Regions from separate parts of the Pseudomonas sp. GW821-FHT02A08 genome, predicted to be linked through region 4. Evidence: predicted binding sites of a transcription regulator. Region 4 holds the regulator's gene; each other region holds the start of a gene.

Evidence for each region. Region 4 encodes FliA, which starts transcription of late flagellar genes. Its sites were predicted from a motif close to CTAAAGTTTNNNNNNNNNNNGCCGNTAA; they were not measured.
Region 1: a site for FliA is predicted at 1,598-1,625, ahead of AC07W4_RS25260 (methyl-accepting chemotaxis protein). Genes of this name have one in related genera too.
Region 2: a site for FliA is predicted at 1,882-1,909, ahead of AC07W4_RS04605 (methyl-accepting chemotaxis protein). Genes of this name have one in related genera too.
Region 3: a site for FliA is predicted at 3,507-3,534, ahead of AC07W4_RS06950 (flagellar protein MotY). Genes of this name have one in related genera too.

The regions. Positions count from the first base shown of each region.
Region 1 is NZ_JBWKWD010000049.1:12,923-18,601, forward strand. Features, by position in the region: gene AC07W4_RS25250 (multidrug/biocide efflux PACE transporter) at 1-238, shown strand, start outside; gene AC07W4_RS25255 (transporter) at 293-1,315, opposite strand; gene AC07W4_RS25260 (methyl-accepting chemotaxis protein) at 1,738-3,363, shown strand; gene AC07W4_RS25265 (PepSY domain-containing protein) at 3,417-3,722, opposite strand; gene AC07W4_RS25270 (glycerophosphodiester phosphodiesterase) at 3,842-4,969, opposite strand; gene AC07W4_RS25275 (DUF2025 family protein) at 5,181-5,507, shown strand; gene AC07W4_RS25280 (antibiotic biosynthesis monooxygenase family protein) at 5,623-5,679, opposite strand, start outside.
Region 2 is NZ_JBWKWD010000004.1:76,686-82,364, reverse strand. Features, by position in the region: gene AC07W4_RS04605 (methyl-accepting chemotaxis protein) at 200-1,825, opposite strand; gene AC07W4_RS04600 (hypothetical protein) at 2,101-2,331, shown strand; gene AC07W4_RS04595 (cell division protein ZapA) at 2,328-2,630, shown strand; partial or broken gene AC07W4_RS04590 (HAMP domain-containing protein) at 2,731-3,804, shown strand; gene AC07W4_RS04585 (methyl-accepting chemotaxis protein) at 3,823-4,668, shown strand; gene AC07W4_RS04580 (acyl-CoA dehydrogenase) at 4,786-5,679, opposite strand, start outside.
Region 3 is NZ_JBWKWD010000006.1:168,660-174,338, reverse strand. Features, by position in the region: gene bfr (bacterioferritin) at 1-178, opposite strand, end outside; gene AC07W4_RS06970 (bacterioferritin-associated ferredoxin) at 377-595, opposite strand; gene AC07W4_RS06965 (peroxiredoxin) at 906-1,508, shown strand; gene rnt (ribonuclease T) at 1,720-2,397, opposite strand; gene pyrC (dihydroorotase) at 2,394-3,440, opposite strand; gene AC07W4_RS06950 (flagellar protein MotY) at 3,600-4,505, shown strand; gene AC07W4_RS06945 (argininosuccinate synthase) at 4,635-5,679, shown strand, end outside.
Region 4 is NZ_JBWKWD010000017.1:53,482-59,160, forward strand. Features, by position in the region: gene AC07W4_RS14155 (chemotaxis protein CheA) at 37-2,301, opposite strand; gene AC07W4_RS14160 (protein phosphatase CheZ) at 2,356-3,144, opposite strand; gene AC07W4_RS14165 (chemotaxis response regulator CheY) at 3,166-3,537, opposite strand; gene fliA (RNA polymerase sigma factor FliA) at 3,705-4,445, opposite strand; gene fleN (flagellar synthesis regulator FleN) at 4,442-5,272, opposite strand; gene flhF (flagellar biosynthesis GTPase FlhF) at 5,389-5,679, opposite strand, start outside.

The DNA of each region.
Region 1 (5,679 bases), on a different contig from region 4:
CAAGCGCTTTGCCATCGCACACAACGCCTGGGTCCGCGTGGTGCATGCGCTGTTGTTCGAAGGCGGACTGGTGGCCCTGGGCGTACCGCTGATCGCCTGGTGGCTGAATGTCAGCCTGTGGCAAGCGTTCGTGCTGGATATCGGCGTGTTGCTGTTCTTCCTGCCCTACACCTACGTCTACCACTGGGCGTATGACGTGGTTCGGGAGCGGATGCTGGTGACTCGCGAGGTTTGCTGAGTACCGTTTTTGTGGCGAGGGCGCTTGCTCCCTCGCCACAGGGGTTGGCAGACGTCAATAATCCTGCTGTTTGCGAAACGCCCAGCGCCCGGCGATCACGGTAAAGGTCGCGACCAGCGCCACCAGAATCCAGAAACCCTCCGGATCCTCGGCCAGCGGAATGCCGCCGACGTTCATGCCGAAGAAACCGGCGATGATGTTGATCGGCAGCGCCAGCACTGTCACCACCGTCAGGGTGAACAGCGTGCGGTTGGTCTGTTCGTTGATGTTGGCGGCGATCTCTTCCTGCAACAGCTTGATCCGCTCACCCAGCGCCGTGAGGTCGTTGATGATCAGCGCAAACTCCTCGGTGGATTTGCGCAACTCCTTCACGTCTTCCTTTTGCAGCCATTGCGGCGGCCGGTTGAGCAGGCGCAGCAACGAGCCCGGCTCCAGCGCCAGCAGCCGTTGCAATCGCACCAGCACCCGGCGATTGGCGCCCAGTTCAGCGCGGTTGGTCGACAGCCGCGAGGAGAGCAATTCGTCTTCGATCTGGTCCACGCTCTGGCTGGTCTTGCGCACGATCTGGGTCAGCACCTCACCCTGGTCGCGCAGCAGATGCACCAGCAACTCCAGCGGGGAGCGAAAGCACTCCCGGGCCTTCACCGACGAGCGCAATTTGTCCACCGAGTGCAGCGGTTGCAGGCGGGCGCTGATGATCAATTGACTGCGGGCGCACACCCACAGGGTCGAGACATCCGAGGAGACCATGTTGCTGAGGTTGAACACCACATCGTTGACCACCGCCAGCAACGCGGAGTCGACATGCTCGATGCGCGTCGAGCGCGAGCCTTCGTGCAGCGCTTCGAAAAATTCTTCGGGCAACTCCAGATGGCTCTTCATCCAGCGCTCGCACGCGGCGTGGGCCAGGTTCAGGTGCAGCCAGAGAAACTGCTCGTCGCTTTCCGGCTGTTGCAGGTACTGCAAGGCCTCGGCGGAATTGATTTCCCGACCGGCCTCACCGGGGCGAAAACTGAAACCGTAAAGCAGGCCGAACAGATCCGTATCGCGATGGCTTTGATCGATGCTGTGGTTCATGAGGACTCGCAAGGGGAGGGCTCTATCGCTCTTGTGTAGCAGCTGGCGAAGCCTGCGTTCGGCTGCGCAGCAGTCGTGATATCAGGCAATGCATTTCCATTGGAAGACCGCGTGTTCAAGTTGACGACTGCTGCGCAGCCGAACGCAGGCTTCGCCAGCTGCTACAGGACGGGTTATGGCTGGTTTACAGGTTCACTTGAGCCGCATCATCGCAAGGGCAGATGTCGGTTTTGTGACGATAAAGTTAGCGCAAACGATTGTTCTACCGGCGGTCGGGATTCTCTCAAGAACTGCTCTGACACGCCGATCACGCTTGGGTTGAGTTGCGCGCCGCCGGCATTGGCCGGGACCGCAGACAGGGATGTCCGGACAATTTTCACGCCTTAACGGGCGTGCCTCATTCCTGTCATGAGTACCCTGCGATGCTTTTGCAAAAGTCCCTGAGAGCACAAATTCTCGCCCTGCTGAGCGGCAGCCTGCTGGCGATGCTGTTGATCGCCCTGGCGTGCTTTCACTTCCTGTCCAGCGGCGTGCAGAGCTACGCCAATCTGATCGAAGGCCCGCTGCATACTTCGCAATTGATCGATGAAGCCAACCTGCAATTCAAGGTGCAGGTGCAGGAGTGGAAAAACGTCCTGCTGCGCGGCAAGCAACCGGCGGACCTGAGCAAGTACTGGGGGCAATTCGAGGCGCGTCAGCGCGATGTGCAAAACATCCTCGGCGAACTGGCCGCGCAGAAGGGCATCGAGCCGCAACTCAAGAGCCGCATCGAGCGCTTGCGTGATGAACATCGCCAGTTGGGCGCGGCCTATCAGAAGGGCCGGGACGCGTTCGTGGCCGCCGGTGGTGACCCGACGGCGGGCGACGCGGCGGTCAAGGGCGTGGACCGCGCGGCCAGCGATCAGATGAGCGAACTGGTCAGCGAGTTGCGCAAGCAGGGTGCCGAGCAATCGACACGGATCAGCGCCAGTGCCGATCGCACGGTGTTGCTGGGGCTGGTCGTGATGCTGGTTTCGGGGGGGCTGATCGGCCTGCTGAGCCTGTGGCTGGTCAACCGCAACCTGGTCGAGCCGATCCGCAAACTGATCGAATACGTGGCGCAACTCAGCCAGGGTCGTATTGCCGAACGCGTGGCCAGCACCCGTCAGGACGAGTTGGGTAAACTGGCGATGGCCGCCAACACCCTGCGCGATTTCCTCGCCGAAACCTTCAGTCGTTTGCAGCGCAGCGCGTCGGACCTGGACAGCGCCAGTGGTGAGTTGAACGCGATCGCCACCATAATGGCTGGCGGTACCAACGAGCAGTTCAACCGCACCGATCAGGTGGCCACGGCGATGAACGAAATGTCCGCTACGGCACAGGAAGTCGCCCGACATGCCGCCGAAGCGGCGCGGGCCGCCGACGATGCCGACCAGTCCGCCCAGCAGGGCGAAAAAGTCATGCAGGGCACCATCCACACCATCACCCGGATGCGCGGCGAAATCGCCAACACCGCCACGGTCATCCGCCAACTGGAAACCGACAGCGGGCGCATCGGCAAGGTCCTGGAAGTGATTCGCGGCATCGCCGAACAGACCAACCTGCTGGCACTCAACGCAGCCATCGAAGCGGCCCGCGCCGGTGAGGCCGGACGCGGATTCGCGGTGGTGGCCGATGAAGTGCGCAGCCTGGCCCAGCGTACGGCGGCGTCGATCATCGAGATCAACCAGATCATCCAGACCGTGCAGACCGGTGCAATTGAAGCGGCCCAGGCGATTGAAAGCGGTCAGTCACGCAGCGAACAAAGCGTGCAGCAAGTGACCGAGGCCGGCGCCATGCTCGAACGCATCACCCTGGCCGTGGAAGCCATCCGCGACATGAACCGCCAGATCGCCACTGCCGCCGAAGAGCAGACCTCGGTGGCCGAAGACATCTCGCGCAACCTCACCGAGATCACCAGCATCGCCAGCACCAACCTGGACAACGTGCAGCGCACTGAAGCAGCCAGTACCAACCTGCACGGCTTGTCGGGGCAGTTGAACGAGGTGACGGCGCGCCTGAGCGCTTAAACGCAAAAAAGCCGCACGATCGTCAGAGCGTGCGGCCTTTGTGGGTGTCGTGATTACGTGTCTTGCTTGTTTTTCAGGACCTTGCCGTTAGAGGCATCGATGTCCACATCCCACTCGACGTTCCTGGCGTCGCGCAGTTCGATCTCATACTCGTAACCATTGAAATGGTTATCCAGCTCGGTTTTGATGATCGTTGCGCCTGGATGCAGATCCAGAGCGATCTTGTTCAGATCTTCCAGGGGCTTGATCTTGCCGTCCTTGACCAGTTGCGGGATCTCATCCACGCGCACGTCGGCCTGGGCCAGACCGGCAGTGAGGGTCAGGGTTGCAGCGGTAAACAAAGCAGTCAGAGTCTTCATGGGCTTCTTTCCTTGGGTGATCTGTTCAAGTGAGATCAGGTTAGCTTTTGTAACTTAAGCCACCCTTAAAACCGCCGTCATGCCCTGCATCAACCCACAGGGTTTTGCGCGACTCTGGGTCAGTAGCCGTTGTTCTGTAGCACCTGCGCCACACTCGCCGACGCCGGGCGTTTGTAGAACTTCAACAACTCACTGGCGCGGTTGGTGAAGATGCCGTCGACACCGGCGTCCATGACTTTGCGGTAGTCCACCGCATCGTCGATGGTGTAGACGTGCACCAGCAGGCCCTGGTCGTGGGTGTACTGGTTCATCCAGGGTTGCACCAGGTCCGAGTAGCTCTGGTCGCCACCCTGGGTCAGTGCGGCGGACGGGCCGGTGCCGATGGCGCCCTGGGCCTTGGCGTAGTCGACCCAGTTCTGGAATTCGGCTTTGTCCTTCGGTTGCTGTTTGGCGTAGTAAGCGGCTTTATCCTTTTCGCCGGAATCGGCAAATGTCACCTTGGATTTGGGTTCGATACTGCCTTCACCGACCCACAGCAGCAGGATCTTCGGCACCTTCGGCATTTCCATTTGCAGCAGTTCGAGGCTGCTCTTCTCGAAGGTCTGCAGGACCACCTTGCCTTTGCCCTGGCCAACCGCAAGCTCGCTTTTTGCCGGTTTCGATGCGGTCGGGCTCAGCCAGCCCCGGTCCTGAAGTTTTTCCTTGAGGTCGCGTTCGATGCCGGGGAACTGCTTGGGCTCCTTGGTCTCGATGTACAGGCCGGGCTTGTGCAAGCTGTTGCCCTCGGCGATGTCGATGATTTCATCAAGGGTCAGAATCTTCAGGCCCGCGAAGGCCGGACGCGCGCGATCCGGGTACGCGGCATTGAACCAGCTGCCGGCGTCCAGGGTTTTCAGTTCGGCCATGGTGAACGCAGTGGCGGGGCTGTCCTTGCGCTCGGGGAATTTTGTAGCGACGTCGGTGGTGCGTTGCAGATTGTTGTCGTGCAGGGCAAACAGCACGCCATCCTTGCTGCGCTGCAGATCCAGTTCCAGGTAGTCGGCGCCCAGGTCGCGGGCCGTCTTGTAGGCGGCGGCGGTGGATTCCGGCGCGTCGAAAGATGCGCCACGGTGGGCGATCACCGCTGGATGCGCAATGCCCAAGCGGGTCGCCAGTGCCGAGGGGCTCGGTTCGCTGGCGGCCTGTGCGTGGCCGAGACCGAGCAACAGGCTCAGTAACAGGGCGCTTTTGGTAAAGGTTGCGGGCATGGTCGAGATCCTTTCGCAATAAGTGAGCGGTCCCTTTTAACAATTCATCTTTGCAGGCGCTATCGCCAGACCGACATAAACCTGTCTAAAGCTGATTTTCGTCAGCACTTTTGTGCGCCCGTTTGCAGTACGCTGGGGCCCTGCAATTTCCCCGGCAGAGGGAAACGCAGGCCCTGCGTGCAAACCAACGATCACCATTGCGGGGTTTACCATGCGCATCACTTCCCAGCTCATCTGCCAGGCGGCCGACCAACTCAAAGGTTTTGTCGGCCTGAACCGCAAGACCGGCCAATACATCGTGCGCTTCAGCGAAGACTCATTCGGCATGGATGTGGCGGATGACGGCATCATCCCGACCAGCGAATTCGTCTGGGGCGCGGGGCCCGGGCAGGCCATGACACTCAAGCGCGAGTTGATCCAGTTGTTGCTGGACCAGAACATCGATGAGCGGATCAACATCACCGAGCCATTGCGGGTGTACATGAACCGGCGGGAAGTGCCGGAGATATCGGCGGTTCGCAGTCTGGTTCAGGGTTGAGTTCTGGCGGTGACTGTTCGGGCCTCTTCGCGGGCAAGCCCGCTCCCACAGGTTGCCATCAATCCCTGTGGGAGCGGGCTTGCCCGCGAAGACGGCCTCAAGAACACCACATCATTTACAGACTGAACCCGTAGGCCCGCTCAACCCGACACACCCGCGTATGACACCGCGC
Region 2 (5,679 bases), on a different contig from region 4:
CGCACTCGTCTGATTCGCCCCGGTGGCCGACTGCACCGACAGGTCACTATCCCTGTAGCAGCTGGCGGAGCCTGCGTTCGGCTGCGAAGCAGTCGCTGAATCGGACACCGCGGTGCTTCAGGTGATTCGAGGACTCGGATTTTACGACTGCTTCGCAGCCGAACGCAGGCTTCGCCAGCTGCTACAGGGGGCGTGGCCGTTAGAGGCTGAACCGCCCAACCAGAGTGTTCAGGTCCACCGCCAGGCGCGACAGCTCATTGCTCGCCGCACTCGTCTGATTCGCCCCGGTGGCCGACTGCACCGACAGGTCACGGATGTTCACCAGGTTGCGATCCACTTCACGGGCCACCTGCGCCTGTTCTTCAGCGGCGCTGGCGATCACCAGGTTGCGCTCGTTGATTTCGACGATGGCGCTGTTGATGGTGTCCAGCGACATCCCGGCACCGCGGGCGATGTTCAGGGTCGATTCCGCGCGTTCGGTGCTGTTGCGCATTGAATCCACCGCGTGCTCGGTACCGCTCTGGATGCTGCCGATCATGCGTTCGATCTCGCTGGTCGACTGCTGGGTGCGATGGGCCAGGGCGCGTACCTCGTCGGCCACCACCGCAAAACCACGACCGGCCTCACCGGCGCGCGCGGCCTCGATGGCAGCGTTCAAGGCCAGCAGGTTGGTCTGGTCGGCCAGGCCACGGATCACGTCCAGCACCTTGCCGATGTCGCGGGATTCGTTGGCCAGGTCGCCGATCAAGGTCGCGGTGCTCTGCACATCGGCGCTCATGCGTTCGATGGCGCTGACGGTTTCCTGCACCAGGTCACGGCCGTCGCCGGCGGAGGTGGTGGCGTTCTTCGAGGCTTCGGACGTGCTGACTGCGTTGCGCGCGACTTCTTCCACGGCGCTGGTCATTTCGTTGACTGCGGTGGCGGCCTGTTCAATCTCGTTGTTTTGCCGGGTGAGGCCACGGGCGCTTTCGTCGGTGACGCTGTTGAGTTCTTCGGCAGCCGATGCCAACTGCGTGGCCGAGCCGGAAATCCGCTGCAGGGTGTCGCGCAGTTTGTCCTGCATCTTCGACATGGCCAGCAGCAAACGGCCGGCTTCATCCTGGCCGTCAACGGTGATCGGGCGCGTCAGGTTGCCTTCGGCAATCTGTTCGGCGGCGCCCAGGGCATTGGCGATCGGTTGGGTGATGCTGTTGGTGAGCAACCAGGCGAGCAGCAGCGTCAGGGCGGTGGCGATCACCAGCAGGACGATCACCAGGTTGAATGCCGAATCGTATTGATCCGCCGCCTGCTGGTTGGTGTCGTGGCTCTGCTGGGTGTTGATCTCCAGCAGCCGGTTCAGCACGGTGTTGACCGCTTCGGAATTGTTGAGCAAATCGGTGTTGAGCAAGCTGCGCAGTTCATCGACCTGATTGTTGCGCGACAGGGTCTTCATCCGGTCTTCGATCTGGCGGTACTGACCCAGAAGTTGTACGTATTGATCGTAGGTCGCACGTTCCTGCGGGCTGGCGATCAGCTTTTCGTAGGTCGCCTGGGCGGCGCGAATCTGTTGGTTGCGCATTTCCAGCAGTTCCATGGTTTTCTGCTGCACGTCCGGCTCGCGGTTCACCAGCAAGCGGTAGGACAGCACGCGCAGGCGCAAGGTGAGTTGGGTGAACTCGTCCAGGCTCTTGATGCTCGGCACACTGTTGTTGGTGATGTTCTCGGCGGCGCCGCGGATCTTGCTCATCTGATTCAAGGCAAACACCCCCAGAACCATCATCAAGCCGCCGATCAGCGCAAAGCTGAGGAACGCCCGAGGGGCGATATTCATATTACGAAGGGACATGGCGTTCACCGAAAAAGAGCGCATCCGTGCGGGGCTGAGGCTGCTGTATGGATGACTTATCGGTCGCCTGGCTGAAGTCTTGAGCCCCCCGTGTTTCAGCCGGTTGCACCTTATGGCGACGAAGTGCAGGAACCAGATCGGCCTGTCACAGTCTTTAAAACTCGCGAGGAAGGTTGCCCGTCAGCAAAATCAAGGCTTTGCGCCTGTATAACCCTGGCATCCAGGGTGACTTTTCTTTATCGTACGCGCCCTTTGAAAAAGCCCGGAAAATCAAAATGTTGGAAGCATCCCTAAGCCAATTGGAACAACTGGTCAGTGACCTGGTGCAACAGAACCAGACGTTGCTCGGCACCAACCAGACCCTGACCGCAGAACTGGCCCAGGCCAAGGATGAAAACGAAAGCCTGCAACTGAGCCTGATGGAGCAGGAAGAGAAGCAAGGCGCTACGGCGGCTCGCATCCAGGCCCTGGTTGAGCGCGTCAGTGCAGGCCCTGTCAGCGCATGAGTTACAACGCCGCAGGGGTAAAAGTCGTCTCGATCCTGGGGGAGGACTATTCGATCAAGGCACCGGCCGGGGAAGAACAGACCCTGCTGGACGCCGCGATGATGTTGAAGGCAGCCCTGGCCGAAACCAAGAGGAAGTACCCGACGCTGATCGGTGACCGACTGCTGGTGCTGGCGGCGATGAATCTGTGCTCCCGGCAGATCGAAATGCAGAAACAGCACAAGCTCGAACTCGACCGTTACCAAGAGCAAGTCAGCGCCACGGTTGAAGTGATTTCCAAGACGATCAATCAGGCCTGATCGGCTTTGCGCACAACCAAAGAATAGATTGTCGGTTGGCTTGTATACAATCGGCACGGCTGTTGCAGTGTTTCAGCCTCTTATTCTTTGGGGGTGCTCCATGCAGTTCTGGCGACGCAGTATTCAATGGCAGTTGATCCTGAGCATGGGCACCGCTCTGCTCGTCAGTATCCTGATCGTGGTTGGCATTTATACCCTGGTGGTCAACCGCCTCGCCCAGAGCTATCTGGTCGAGCAAGCCTTGCCGTCGAGCATCGAAGCGATGCGCAACGACATCGAGCGGATCCTCGTTCAACCCCTCACCGCCGCCAAGGACATCGCCAGCAACAGTATGGTGCGCGACTGGCTGGCCGGGGGTGAAGACGGTGCCCGGGCCGGCACCTTTTCTACCTATCTCGAAGGCGTCCGCGCCGAGCACAAGGCCTTTACCGCGATTATTGTCGGCACCGCGTCCAACCATTACTTCACCGAAAAAGGCCTGGACCGGACCCTCAGTCGTTCCAATCCGAAAGACGCCTGGTTCTACTCGTTTCTCGACAGCAACCAGCCGCGCACCCTCAATATCGATAACGACACGGCCACCGGAGAATTGGCGCTGTTCATCGACTTCAAAGTCGAGCAGGCCGGCAAAGTCGTGGGTGTTGCCGGGCTTGGCCTTAGCATGAAAGAGCTGTCTGAGCTGATCCACAATTTCAGCTTCGGGGAGCGCGGCAAGGTCTATCTCGTGCGTTCCGACGGTTTGATCCAGGTTCACCCAGAGGCGCAATTGAGCGGCAAGCGCACCTTGAACGAGCAGATTGGCGATGCGGCGGCACAAGCGGTGATGGGTCAAAATAACGCCACCCAAAGTGGTTTTGTGCGTGATGGCGAAGATTATCTGGCGTTGAGCTTGCCGCTGCGTGATCTCGGCTGGACCCTGGTGGCCGAAGTGCCGCAATCGCAGATCTACGCCGAAGCCCGCCGCGCCATGTGGATGAGCAGCGGCATCGGCCTGGCCGTAGCGCTGGTGTGCCTGTTGCTGGTGGTGCTGCTGGCCCGTGGGTTGGTACGACCGATTCGTCAGGTAACAGCGGCACTGGTTGCCATCGGTAGCGGTGGTGGAGATTTGACCCACCGGTTAGATTCCAGTCGAGCCGATGAGCTAGGCGATCTGGCTCGTGGTTTCAATCGCTTTCTCGACAGCCAGCGCGACATGATTGGTGAAGTGCTGACCACCAGCGAGCGACTGCGCACCGCTGTCGGCCAGGTTGCACGGGTTGTGGATAACACCGCTGAACGCTCCGGCCGCCAGCAGGAAATGACCGACATGGTGGCCACCGCAGTCCATGAAATGGGCCTGACCGTTCAGGAAATCGCCCAGAATGCCGGCAACGCGGCGGTCGCGTCGCAAACGGCTCGGGATGAGGCGATGCAGGCACGGGAAGTGGTGGGTGGCTCGATCCGCCATATTGAAAGCATGTCGGATGAAATCGGTGTCGCTGCCAGCGCTGTGGGTGAGTTGGCCCATCAGGTGGCGTCCATCGATCAGGTGCTAGCGGTGATTCGCGGGATTTCCGAACAGACCAATTTGCTGGCGCTCAACGCCGCTATCGAAGCGGCGCGGGCCGGGGACATGGGGCGTGGGTTTGCCGTGGTAGCCGATGAAGTGCGGACTTTGGCGCGGCGTACGCAGGCGTCAACTGATGAAATCCAGCAGATGATCGGTAGCCTCAAGCAGGGGGCGGAAAATGCGGTGTCGTCGATGCATTCCGGGCAAGCCGCGACGGGCACGGGGGTCGAGTCGAGCCAGCGTACCGGGGCTTCGTTGACCGCGATTACCGGGCAAGTGGAGCGCATCAGCGACATGAACCATCAGGTGGCGACGGCGACGGAAGAGCAATCGGCGGTCACCGAGGAAATCAATCGCAACGTGCAGGGCATTTCCGATCTGGCCCGGGCGACGGCGGGGGAGGTCAGGGCTTGTCGTGAGGACTGCCAGACGTTGCAGCGGTTGGCGGATGATCTGGCGCGGCAGATGGGTGGGTTCAAGCTGGGGTGATGTAGCGTCTGCGCGGACGTCTTCGCGAGCAAGCCCGCTCCCACATTTGAAATGCATTCATCTGTGGGAGCGGGCTTGCTCGCGAATGGATCTAAGCAGCACTACAAGTATTTGAGGCTAGAACCACTCATCCTGCATCCCCAGGCAAACATCATCCCGCGCCTCAAGAATCGCCAGTTCATGGTGGCAGCCCGGCACTTCCCACGTCAGGAAGTAACGCGCCGCCTGCAGCTTGCCTTTATAGAAGGCGACATCCGCCGCATTGCCCTTGGCCAGGCCTGCCTCGGCGCGGATCGCCTGTTCCAGCCAGCGCCAGCCGATCACGGTGTGACCGAACACCTTCAGGTACAGTGCCGAGTTCGCCAGGCTGCTGTTGACCTTGCCCTGGGCCAGATCGGTCAGCAGACCGATGGTCACGGTTTGCAGGCGCGCCACCAGTTTCTCCAACGGTTCGCGCAGCGGCGTCAGCGACTCGAATGCCTGGGCGCGTTCGGCGGTGTCGGCGATCAGGCGGATCAGCTGCTTGAGCCCGGCGCCGCCGTTCTGTGCCAGTTTGCGGCCCAGCAGGTCCAGTGATTGAATGCCGTGGGTGCCTTCGTGGATCGGGTTCAGGCGGTTGTCGCGGTAGTACTGCTCCACCGGGTATTCGCGGGTGTAGCCGTGGCCGCCGAGGATCTGGATCGCCAGTTCGTTGGCCTTCAGGCAGAACTCCGATGGCCAGGATTTGACGATTGGTGTCAGCAAATCCAGCAGTTCATGGGCCTGCTTGCGTTCGGCTTCGGTCGCAAGGGTGGTGGTGTCATCGAACAGCCGCGCCGCGTACAGGCCGAGGTCGAACGAGCCTTCGACGTAGGCCTTTTGCGTCAACAGCATGCGTTTGACGTCGGCGTGCTGAATGATCGCCACCGGCGCGGTGTTCGGGTCCTTGCTGTCCGGCACGCGGCCCTGCGGACGCTCGCGGGCGTACTCCAGCGAATACAGATAGCCCGCGTAGCCAAGCATCACCGCGCC
Region 3 (5,679 bases), on a different contig from region 4:
TGATCAGCTTGTCCGCGTGCTTCATCTCGTCGATGGATTCGTGGTACTCGTGCTTGCCTAGCTTGTTCAGGCCCCAATCTTCGTACATGCGTGCATGCAGGAAATATTGATTGATCGCGACCAGCTCATTGGCAAGGATCTTGTTGAGATGCTGGATGACTGTAACGTCGCCTTTCATGATGGGGTCCTGCCCTGTATTAGCTGTCAATACAACAGAGTTTGAGCCGCGTATTAACTAGTGTCAAACCTAAGTTATTGAAACTTAAGTGAAAATTAATCGGAATAAGAATGTTTGTGTTCCGCGTCTAGAGCATAACTAGTTGATTTTGAGACATAAAAAAACCGGACATATGTCCGGTTCTTTGGAATTCGATATTCAAGCGGCTGTAAATTCTGCTGGAAAAGGAATTGCAGCCTGGGCCGTTTGCAGTTTGGTCAGGGTCTCACGGACCACTTCCTTGGCGAGGCAGGCACATTTGCCGCATTGACTGGCGACGCCGGTAGCCACACGGACTTCCTTGTAGCTGCAGCATCCTTCATAGATCGCATCGCGGATTTGACCGTCGGTGACGCCAGTGCAGAGGCAAACATACATAAGGAAGACCGTCGCTGATTGTGACTCAATTGCGATGGATCTTAATGTTAACGAGAATGATTGTCAAAGTGGTTTCAGAGTACTTTTCGTCATAAGCGGGGATGGCTGACGAACGGTCTATATGGCAAACCGGTGATACAAAACCGTCGGGGATTTCATCGTACCGGGAAAAAACAGCTAAGCCAGCTCAAACACGCGGTGTATGATGGCCGGTCTTTTGCGACCGGGGTTCGTGTCACAGGGCTGTCGCCTCAGGGTGGCAGGCTGATGCGAACCCTGTTTCTCACGCTATTACACCAGGAGATATCCAATGAGCGTACTCGTAGGCAAACAAGCCCCTGACTTCACCGTACCGGCCGTACTCGGCAATGGCGAGATCGTTGACAGCTTCACCCTGTCTTCGGCGATCAAAGGCAAATACGGCCTGGTGTTCTTCTACCCGCTGGACTTCACCTTCGTTTGCCCGTCCGAGCTGATCGCTCTGGACAACCGCATGTCCGAGTTCAAGGCACGTAACGTTGAAGTGGTCGCTGTGTCGATCGACTCGCACTTCACCCACAACGCCTGGCGCAACACCCCGGTCAACAACGGCGGCATCGGCGAAGTTCGCTACACCATGGCTGCCGACATCAAGCAGGACATCATGAAGGCCTACGACGTTCAGTCCGCTGACGGCGTTGCGTTCCGTGGCGCGTTCCTGATCGACGACAAAGGCGTTGTCCGTTCGCAGATCATCAACGACCTGCCGCTGGGCCGTAACATGGAAGAGCTGCTGCGTCTGGTCGACGCTCTGCAATTCCACGAAGAGCACGGCGAAGTCTGCCCTGCCAACTGGAAAAAAGGCGACAAAGGCATGAACGCTTCGCCAGAAGGCGTTGCGGCTTACCTGACCGAGCACGCTGCCGCTCTGTAAGGCGCACGCTCCAGCTATAAAAAGCAGGTACAAAAAAACCGGCCATCGAGGCCGGTTTTTTTATGGGCGGGAATAAATCTGCGACTGAAATCCCTGTAGGAGCGAGCTTGCTCGCGATGGACTCAAGAACACCGCGGGGAACCAGAACGCCCGCGTTATCGTTAACGACCATCGCGAGCAAGCTCGCTCCCACATTGATTCGTGAGTGCCATCAATCGTTGAAGTCTTCCCAGCCACCCATTTGTTTCCAGCGATTGACGATGCCGCAGAACAGCTCTGCCGTCTTCTCGGTGTCATAGCGAGCCGAGTGAGCCTCGCGACCGTCGAAGTCGATGTCCGCTGCCTGGCAAGCCTTGGCCAGTACGGTCTGACCGTAAGCGAGGCCGGCGAGCGTCGCGGTATCGAAACTGGAGAACGGATGGAACGGATTGCGCTTCATGTCCAGCCGCGCAACCGCCGCATTGAGGAAGCCCAGGTCGAAGCTGCTGTTATGCCCGACCAGGATCGCCCGTTTGCAGCCATTGGCCTTGAGGGCCTTGCGTACGCCGCGGAAGATATCGTTCAGGGCAGACTCTTCGCTCACGGCCATGCGCAGTGGGTGATCGAGCTTGATCCCCGTGAACTCAAGGGCCGCCGCTTCGATGTTCGCGCCTTCGAACGGCTCGACACGGAAGAAGTAGGTGTGATCCGGGTAAACAAAACCCTTTTCATCCATGGCGATGGTGGTCGCGGCGATCTCCAGCAGAGCGTCGGTGGCCGAGTTGAAGCCACCGGTCTCTACGTCGACGACAACCGGCAGGTAACCACGGAACCTGGCCGCCATTGGATGACGCGGGCCGCCTCCGCCGCCATTGCCTTCCAGTTCGTCGTCGAAATGGTCTTCACTCACGCGTGTTCCTCCAGCAGGCGCCAGCGCAGTTTTTCACCGGCGCGCAGCGGGATAACGGTCAGCTCGCCAAATGGCAGGCTGGTCGGGGCGGTCCATTCTTCTCGGACCAGGGTGATGCGATCGGTGTTGGCCGGCAGACCATAGAACCGCGGGCCGTTGACGCTGGCGAAGGCTTCGAGCTTGTCCAGCGCATTACGCTGTTCGAAGGCTTCGGCGTACATCTCGATGGCCGCATAGGCGGTGTAGCAACCGGCGCAACCGCAGGCCGCTTCCTTGGCGTGCTGGGCATGGGGAGCCGAGTCGGTACCAAGGAAGAACTTCTCGCTGCCGCTGGTGGCGGCGTCGAGCAGGGCTTCCTGGTGGGTATTGCGCTTGAGGATCGGCAGGCAATAGAAGTGCGGCCGAATCCCGCCCACCAGCATGTGGTTGCGGTTGTACAGCAGGTGGTGCGCGGTGATGGTCGCGCCCACGTTGGCCGAAGCCGAGTTGACGAACTGCACGGCGTCCGCGGTGGTGATGTGTTCGAAGACCACTTTGAGGGTCGGGAAACGCTCGACCACACGACGCATGTGCTCGTCGATGAAGATTTTTTCGCGGTCGAACACGTCGACATCGCCTCGGGTGACTTCACCGTGGATCAACAACGGCATCCCGACTTCGGCCATGGCCTCGAGTGCAGGGAAGATCTTGTCGATGCTGGTGACGCCAGAATCCGAGTTGGTGGTCGCGCCGGCCGGGTACAGCTTGGCGGCGTGAATGAATCCGCTGGCCTTGGCCTCGCGAATTTCTTCAGGCTGGGTGCGGTCGGTCAGGTACAGGACCATCAGTGGCTCGAACAGGCTGCCGGCCGGGCGGGCAGCGAGAATCCGCTGGCGATAGCCGTCGGCTTCGGCCGCGGTGCGCACCGGAGGAACCAGGTTGGGCATGATGATGGCGCGACCAAAGGTGCGCGCGACATCCGCGACGGTATTGGTCAACACGGCACCATCGCGAAGATGAATATGCCAGTCGTCGGGACGCAGCAGGGTCAGGCGGTCGGACATGAGGGGATTCCAGGCGGGTCAAACTCAAGGGAATGCTACCGGAAAAGACTCTTGCAGGCACTCGCTATCAAGTTTTGCAGGAAGCTCCCGATATCCAACAGGTATGCAGTAAACATGTGTGTGTCGGTCTTTTTGTTGTAGAAGCCAGTGGAGCCTCCCGTGCGCCAGCGTTATTTAGCCTTGCTCAGTGTGTTTGCCAGCCTTCCGGCGATGGCGCTCACTTTCCAGACCCGTCTGGAGAACATTGAGTGGACGGTAGAAGGCGACAAGTTCGAATGCCGCCTGACTCAGCCGATCACCGATTTCGGTTCGGGCGAGTTCGTGCGTCGTGCCGGCGAGCAGGCGACGTTTCGTCTGAAAGCCTACAACCCGATGATGGGCGGTGGCTCGGCGACGCTGCTGGCCGCTGCGGCGCCGTGGCAACCGGGCCGTGACGATATCAACCTGGGCACGGTGAGAATCGGCAGTGGCAACGTATTGTTCAATAGCTCGCAGGTTCAGGCCGGGCGTCTGATCAGTGGCCTGATGGACGGTCGCGGCCCGGTCGTTCGACATTCCTCGGGGGATGGGCGGGTGTCGGAAGTACGCTTGTTGCCGGTCAGGTTCGCCAAAGCGTTTGCCGACTATCAGGGGTGTGTAGCGAAACTGTTGCCACAGAATTTCGAACAGGTGAAGCAATCCGAAATCGGTTTCCCCGGCGGCGGAATCGAACTCGACAGCGCCGCAAAAGCCAAACTGCAGGTGATGCTGGAGTACATGAAGGCCGATCCGACGGTCAATCACATCGAACTCGACGGTCACTCCGACAACAGCGGCAACCGCCTGACCAACCGCGACCTGTCGCGGCGCCGAGCCTTGGCAGTGATGGAGTTCTTCAAGGCCAATGGCATCCAGGAGTCGCAAATCACCCTGCGTTTCCATGGCGAGCGTTATCCGGTGGCGCCTAACACCAACAACACCAACCGCGCGAAGAACCGTCGAGTGGCGGTACGCCTGGAGCGCGGAGCACCCGCGGAACAAGTCGCCCCGCAAGCGACAAAGGCGGCCGTTTCGGCAACTTCCTGACTATTTGGTCATCGTCGCTACCTCGACATAATCTGTCGCTTCGTCGTCATAAGCTGTCGCGCCACTGTAAATTATTCTGCATGAGCGGTAGACTTCCCGGCTTTCCGTAGAACCCCGTGGAGTGATGGCATGGCGGACGTAAACAAGGTCGTTCTGGCGTATTCCGGCGGCCTGGACACTTCGGTGATCCTCAAGTGGCTGCAGGATACTTATAACTGTGAAGTGGTGACCTTCACCGCTGACCTGGGTCAGGGCGAAGAGGTCGAACCTGCACGCGCCAAGGCTCAGGCCATGGGCGTCAAAGAGATCTACATCGACGACTTGCGCGAAGAGTTCGTGCGCGATTTCGTTTTCCCGATGTTCCGCGCCAACACCGTTTACGAAGGCGAGTACCTGCTGGGTACTTCCATCGCTCGTCCGCTGATCGCCAAGCGCCTGATCGAAATCGCCAACGAAACCGGCGCTGACGCCATTTCCCATGGCGCCACCGGCAAGGGTAACGACCAGGTTCGTTTCGAACTCGGTGCGTACGCCTTGAAGCCAGGTGTGAAAGTGATCGCTCCGTGGCGCGAGTGGGACCTGCTGTCCCGTGAAAAGCTGATGGACTACGCCGATAAGCACGCAATCCCGATCGAGCGCCACGGCAAGAAGAAGTCCCCGTACTCCATGGATGCCAACCTGCTGCACATCTCCTATGAAGGCGGCGTGCTGGAAGACACCTGGACCGAGCACGAAGAAGACATGTGGCGCTGGACCGTATCCCCGGAAAACGCTCCAGACAAGCCGCAGTACCTGGAACTGACCTACCGCAACGGCGACATCGTCGCGCTGGACGGCGTCGAAATGACTCCGGCCACCGTACTGGCGACCTTGAACCGTATCGGTGGCGAGCACGGTATCGGCCGTCTCGACATCGTCGAGAACCGTTACGTGGGCATGAAGTCCCGTGGCTGCTACGAAACCCCTGGTGGCACCATCATGCTACGCGCCCACCGTGCGATCGAATCGATCACCCTGGACCGCGAAGTGGCTCACCTCAAGGACGAGCTGATGCCCAAGTACGCCAGCCTGATCTACACCGGCTACTGGTGGAGCCCTGAGCGTCTGATGCTGCAACAGATGATCGATGCGTCCCAGGTCAACGTGAACGGCGTTGTGCGCCTGAAGCTGTACA
Region 4 (5,679 bases):
AGATGGAGCGAGGCCAGGCGCCCCGCTCCACCAGAATCAAATACGCCGTGTGGCGTAACGCTTGAGCATGCTCGGAACATCGAGAATCAGCGCGATGCGGCCGTCACCGGTGATGGTGGCGCCGGACATGCCCGGAGTTCCCTGGAGCATTTTGCCCAATGGCTTGATGACCACTTCTTCCTGGCCCACCAGCTGATCGACGACAAAGCCGATCCGCTGCGTGCCCACCGAAAGGATCACCACATGGCCCTCGCGCTGCTCTTCGTGAGCGGCGGAGCTGACCAGCCAGCGTTTGAGGTAGAACAATGGCAGCGCCTTGTCCCGCACGATCACCACTTCCTGGCCGTCCACGACGTTGGTGGTCGACAGGTCGAGGTGGAAGATCTCGTTGACGTTCACCAGCGGGAACGCGAACGCCTGGTTGCCGAGCATGACCATCAGCGTCGGCATGATCGCCAGGGTCAGCGGTACCTTGATGACGATCTTCGAACCCTGGCCCTTGGCCGAATAGATGTTGATCGAGCCGTTGAGCTGGGAGATCTTGGTTTTCACCACGTCCATGCCCACGCCGCGACCCGATACGTCGGAGATCTCGGTCTTGGTCGAGAAACCCGGGGCGAAGATCAGGTTGTAGCATTCGGTGTCGCTCAGGCGATCGGCGGCATCCTTGTCCATCACACCGCGTTTTACCGCGATGGAACGCAGGACGTTCGGGTCCATGCCTTTGCCATCATCGGAGATCGACAGCAGGATGTGATCGCCCTCCTGCTCGGCCGCCAGGATCACCTTGCCGCCCCGGGCCTTGCCCGAGGCTTCGCGTTCTTCCGGCGATTCGATGCCGTGATCGACCGCGTTGCGCACCAAGTGGACCAGCGGGTCGGCCAGGGCCTCGACGAGGTTCTTGTCGAGGTCGGTTTCTTCGCCGACCAGTTCCAGGTTGATCTCTTTCTTGAGCTGGCGAGCCAGGTCGCGAACCAGGCGCGGGAAGCGCCCGAAGACTTTCTTGATCGGTTGCATCCGGGTCTTCATGACCGCGGTTTGCAGATCGGCGGTGACCACGTCGAGGTTCGACACGGCCTTGGACATGGCTTCGTCGCCGCTGTTGAGGCCCAGGCGGACCAGGCGGTTACGCACCAGCACCAACTCGCCGACCATGTTCATGATCTCGTCGAGACGCGCGGTGTCGACACGCACGGTGGTCTCGGCTTCGCTCGCCGGTTTTTCCGCAGGAGGCGCGGCCGGTGCGCGGGCAGCAGCCGGTGCAGCAGCGGCTGCCGGGGTCGGCGCTTCGGCTTTTGGCTCCGGTGCCCTGGCCACAGGTTTCGGCGCCGCAGCCTTGGCTGCCGGTGCCGCAACGGAAGCGTTCGAACCGTTGGCCACCGTCGCGGTGCCGACTTCGCTGAACTTGCCTTTGCCGTGCAATTCGTCGAGCAGCGCTTCGAACTCGTGATCGGAAATCAGATCGCTGCCGGCCGCCACCGCGCTGGGTGCCGCGGGTGCTGGCACAGAAGCAATGGCCGACTCCAGCGCCTCGACAGCAAAGTTACCCTTGCCGTGCAGCTGGTCGAGCAGCGCTTCGAATTCGTCGTCAGTAATATCGGAACTGTCGCCTGCGGATTTCGGGGCTTCTGGCGCAGCCGGTGCCGGGACCACCGCGTCAACGGCGAACTGGCCTTTACCATGCAGTTGATCGAGCAACGACTCGAACTCGGCATCGGTGATTTCATCGCTGCCAGCGGCATTGCTGGCCGGCGCTGGAGCAACCACCGGGGCCTCGGCCTGGGCCTTGACGGCGTTCAGTGAGTCCAGCAGTTGTTCAAATTCGGTGTCGGTGATGTCATCGGAACCGGTTTCGGCCACTGGCTCTTCAATGACCTCGGCGACGGGCGCAGAAGCCACCTCGTCGGCCGATTGCGGCTCGGCCAGACGGGCCAGCGCCGCGAGCAGTTGCGGTGTCGCGGCCGTGATCGGGCTGCGTTCGCGGACTTCGCTGAACATGCTGTTCACCGCGTCCAGCGCTTCGAGAACCACGTCCATCAGTTCCGAGTCGACGCGACGCTCACCCTTGCGCAGGATGTCGAACACGTTCTCGGCGATGTGGCAGCACTCCACCAGCTCGTTGAGCTGGAGGAAGCCGGCGCCCCCTTTTACAGTGTGAAAACCGCGAAAAATTGCATTGAGCAGATCCGCATCATCCGGACGGCTTTCCAGCTCGACCAGTTGCTCGGACAGTTGCTCTAGAATCTCGCCGGCCTCAACCAGGAAATCCTGAAGGATCTCTTCATCGGCGCCGAAGCTCATTAAGGGGGTGCTCCTACAGGTCTAAAAACCCAAAAAACCTAAAATTCTAAAACTCTAAAATCCCAGGCTGGATAACAAATCGTCCACATCGTCCTGACCGGACACAACGTCTTCTCTTTTATCGGCATGAATCTGCGGACCTTCACCCTGAGAGAGATGTTTTTGTGGATCTTTTTCAGCAAGCATCGCTTCACGGTCATGTTCGATGCCCGCAAAGCGGTCCACCTGGCTGGCCATCAGCACGAGCTTGAGCAGGTTGCTTTCAACTTCGGTGACCAACTGGGTCACACGCTTGATCACCTGGCCTGTGAGGTCCTGGTAATCCTGGGCGAGCAGGATGTCGTTGAGGTTGCCCGACACCGCGCGATTGTCCGTGCCGCTGCGCGTCAGGAACCCGTCGACCCGCCGGGCCAGTTCACGAAACTCTTCGGCGCCGACTTCGCGACGCATGAAACGCCCCCAGTCCGCGCTCAACACCTTGGCTTCATCGGCCAGGCCATTGACCAGCGGCGTGGCACTTTCCACCAGATCCATGGTGCGATTGGCCGCAGCCTCGGTCAGCTTGACCACATACCCCAGGCGCTCGGTGGCGTCGGTGATCTGCGACACTTCTTCGGCTTGCGGCATGTGCGGGTCAATCTGGAAATTGACGATCGCGCTATGCAGTTCGCGAGTGAGCTTGCCCACTTCCTGATACAGGCCACGGTCACGGGTCTGGTTGAGCTCATGGATCAATTGCACCGCGTCGCCGAACTTGCCTTTTTCAAGGCTCTCAACCAATTCGACGGCGTGTTTTTTCAGGGTCGACTCAAAGTCGCCCAATGAAGTTTCGTTATTGCCCATAGCTCCCCCGTGGCGCATTCATCAACCGATGCGTTCGAAAATCTTCTCGATTTTTTCTTTCAACGCCTGGGCCGTGAAGGGTTTGACCACATAGCCGTTAACGCCGGCCTGGGCCGCTTCGATGATTTGCTCGCGCTTGGCTTCAGCGGTCACCATCAGCACCGGCAGGTGCTTGAGCTTTTCATCGGCACGCACGTGGCGCAGCAGATCGATACCGGTCATGCCAGGCATGTTCCAGTCCGTTACCAGAAAGTCGATGCTTCCGCTGTTGAGCACCGGAATGGCGGTAGTGCCATCGTCGGCCTCGACGGTGTTGGTGAACCCAAGGTCACGCAGCAGGTTCTTGATGATCCGCCGCATCGTTGAGAAGTCATCAACGATGAGGATTTTCATGTTCTTGTCCAATTCGACCTCCAAGCAGTCTTAAACGCGTCCAGCACCTGGACGCGCCATTTCAATCAATCCGGCAAAGCACTCAATGACTGTCTGGAGCACAACAGATCGAGACCGGTGCAGTTCAACACCACACCAGCCTCGTTCGCAGTGTCCCCACACTGCCTTCAGCGCGCTCGCCACTCCCCCAAACGCCCCCGCAAACGGGCCGCGCACTGGCTGTGTAACTGGCTGACCCGCGATTCGCTGACCCCCAGGACCTCACCGATTTCCTTGAGGTTCAACTCTTCGTCGTAGTACAGCGCCAACACCAGTCGCTCACGCTCCGGCAAATTGGCAATCGCATCCGCCAGCGCAGCCTGGAAGCGTTCATCTTCCAGGTCGCGTGACGGCTCAATATGAGCACTCGCGCCATCCTCGTGCAGCCCTTCGTGTTCGCCGTCCTGCAACAGGTCGTCGAAACTGAACAGCCGGCTGCCCAGGGTGTCGTTCAAAATCCCGTAGTAATCATCGAGACTCAATTGGAGTTCGGCCGCAACTTCGTGATCTTTAGCGTCTCGGCCGGTTTTAGCTTCAATCGAGCGAATGGCATCGCTGACCATGCGCGTGTTGCGATGGACCGAACGTGGTGCCCAGTCCCCCTTGCGCACCTCATCGAGCATGGCGCCGCGGATTCGTATGCCCGCGTACGTTTCGAAACTGGCGCCTTTGCTGGCGTCATATTTGGTCGACACTTCAAGCAGGCCGATCATCCCGGCCTGGATCAGGTCTTCGACCTGGACACTGGCCGGCAAACGCGCCAGCAAGTGGTAGGCAATGCGTTTAACCAGCGGCGCGTAACGCTCGATCAGCTCGTACTGCGCATCGCGTGCCGACTTCTTGTAGAGGTTGTAGCCGCTGGCTGTCATAGAACAGGTCCTGCTGTCTGCTGCACGAGCCGCTCGACGAAAAACTCCAGGTGCCCGCGCGGGTTGGCAGGCAGCGGCCAGGTATCGACCTTCTGCGCGATGGCCTTGAACGCCAGCGAGCACTTGGAACGCGGGAAGGCCTCGTAGACCGCGCGCTGCTTCTGCACGGCCTTGCGCACGCTTTCGTCGTAGGGCACCGCGCCGACGTATTGTAGGGCGACATCGAGGAAGCGATCCGTGACCTTGGTCAACTTGGCGAACAGGTTGCGTCCTTCCTGCGGGCTCTGGGCCATGTTGGCCAGGACGCGGAAGCGGTTCATGCCGTAGTCGCGGTTCAGCAACTTGATCAAGGCGTAGGCGTCGGTAATCGAGGTCGGCTCGTCGCACACCACCAGCAGCACTTCCTGGGCTGCGCGAACGAAACTGACTACCGAGTCACCAATGCCCGCGGCGGTGTCGATCACCAATACGTCGAGGTTGTCGCCGATATCACTGAAGGCCTGGATCAGGCCGGCGTGTTGCGCGGGGCTCAGATGCACCATGCTCTGAGTGCCGGATGCGGCCGGAACGATACGGATGCCGCCGGGGCCCTGCAGCAATACATCGCGCAGTTCGCAGCGGCCTTCGATCACGTCGGCCAGGGTACGTTTGGGTGTCAGGCCCAGCAGAACGTCGACGTTCGCCAGTCCAAGGTCCGCGTCCAACAGCATGACGCGCCGGCCAAGCTCGGCCAAAGCCAGGGACAAGTTCACTGACACATTAGTTTTCCCGACGCCACCTTTGCCGCCGGTCACCGCGATCACCTGTACGGGATGCATGCTGCCCATGTTATTTCTTTACCTTGTCTTGCATAGACGGAGGCCACATTACTGGCTGCGCGTTCACAAACGGAACAATGCATGGCAGACCATCGATGTAGGTACAAAAACTGTTCATTAATACCTCAGCCAACCTGCTTGGTCGGGCTGTGGTAGATGTCAGCGAACATGTCAGCCATGGCTTCTTCGCTGGGTTCTTCCTGCATTTGCACGCTCACGGCGCGGCTGACCAATTGATGACGGCGCGGCAGATGCAAATCATCCGGGATCCGCGGGCCATCGGTCAGGTAAGCCACCGGCAGTTCATGACTGATGGCAAGACTCAACACCTCACCCAGACTTGCCGTTTCATCCAGTTTAGTCAGGATGCAGCCTGCGAGCCCACAACGCTTGTAACTGTGATAAGCGGCCGTTAG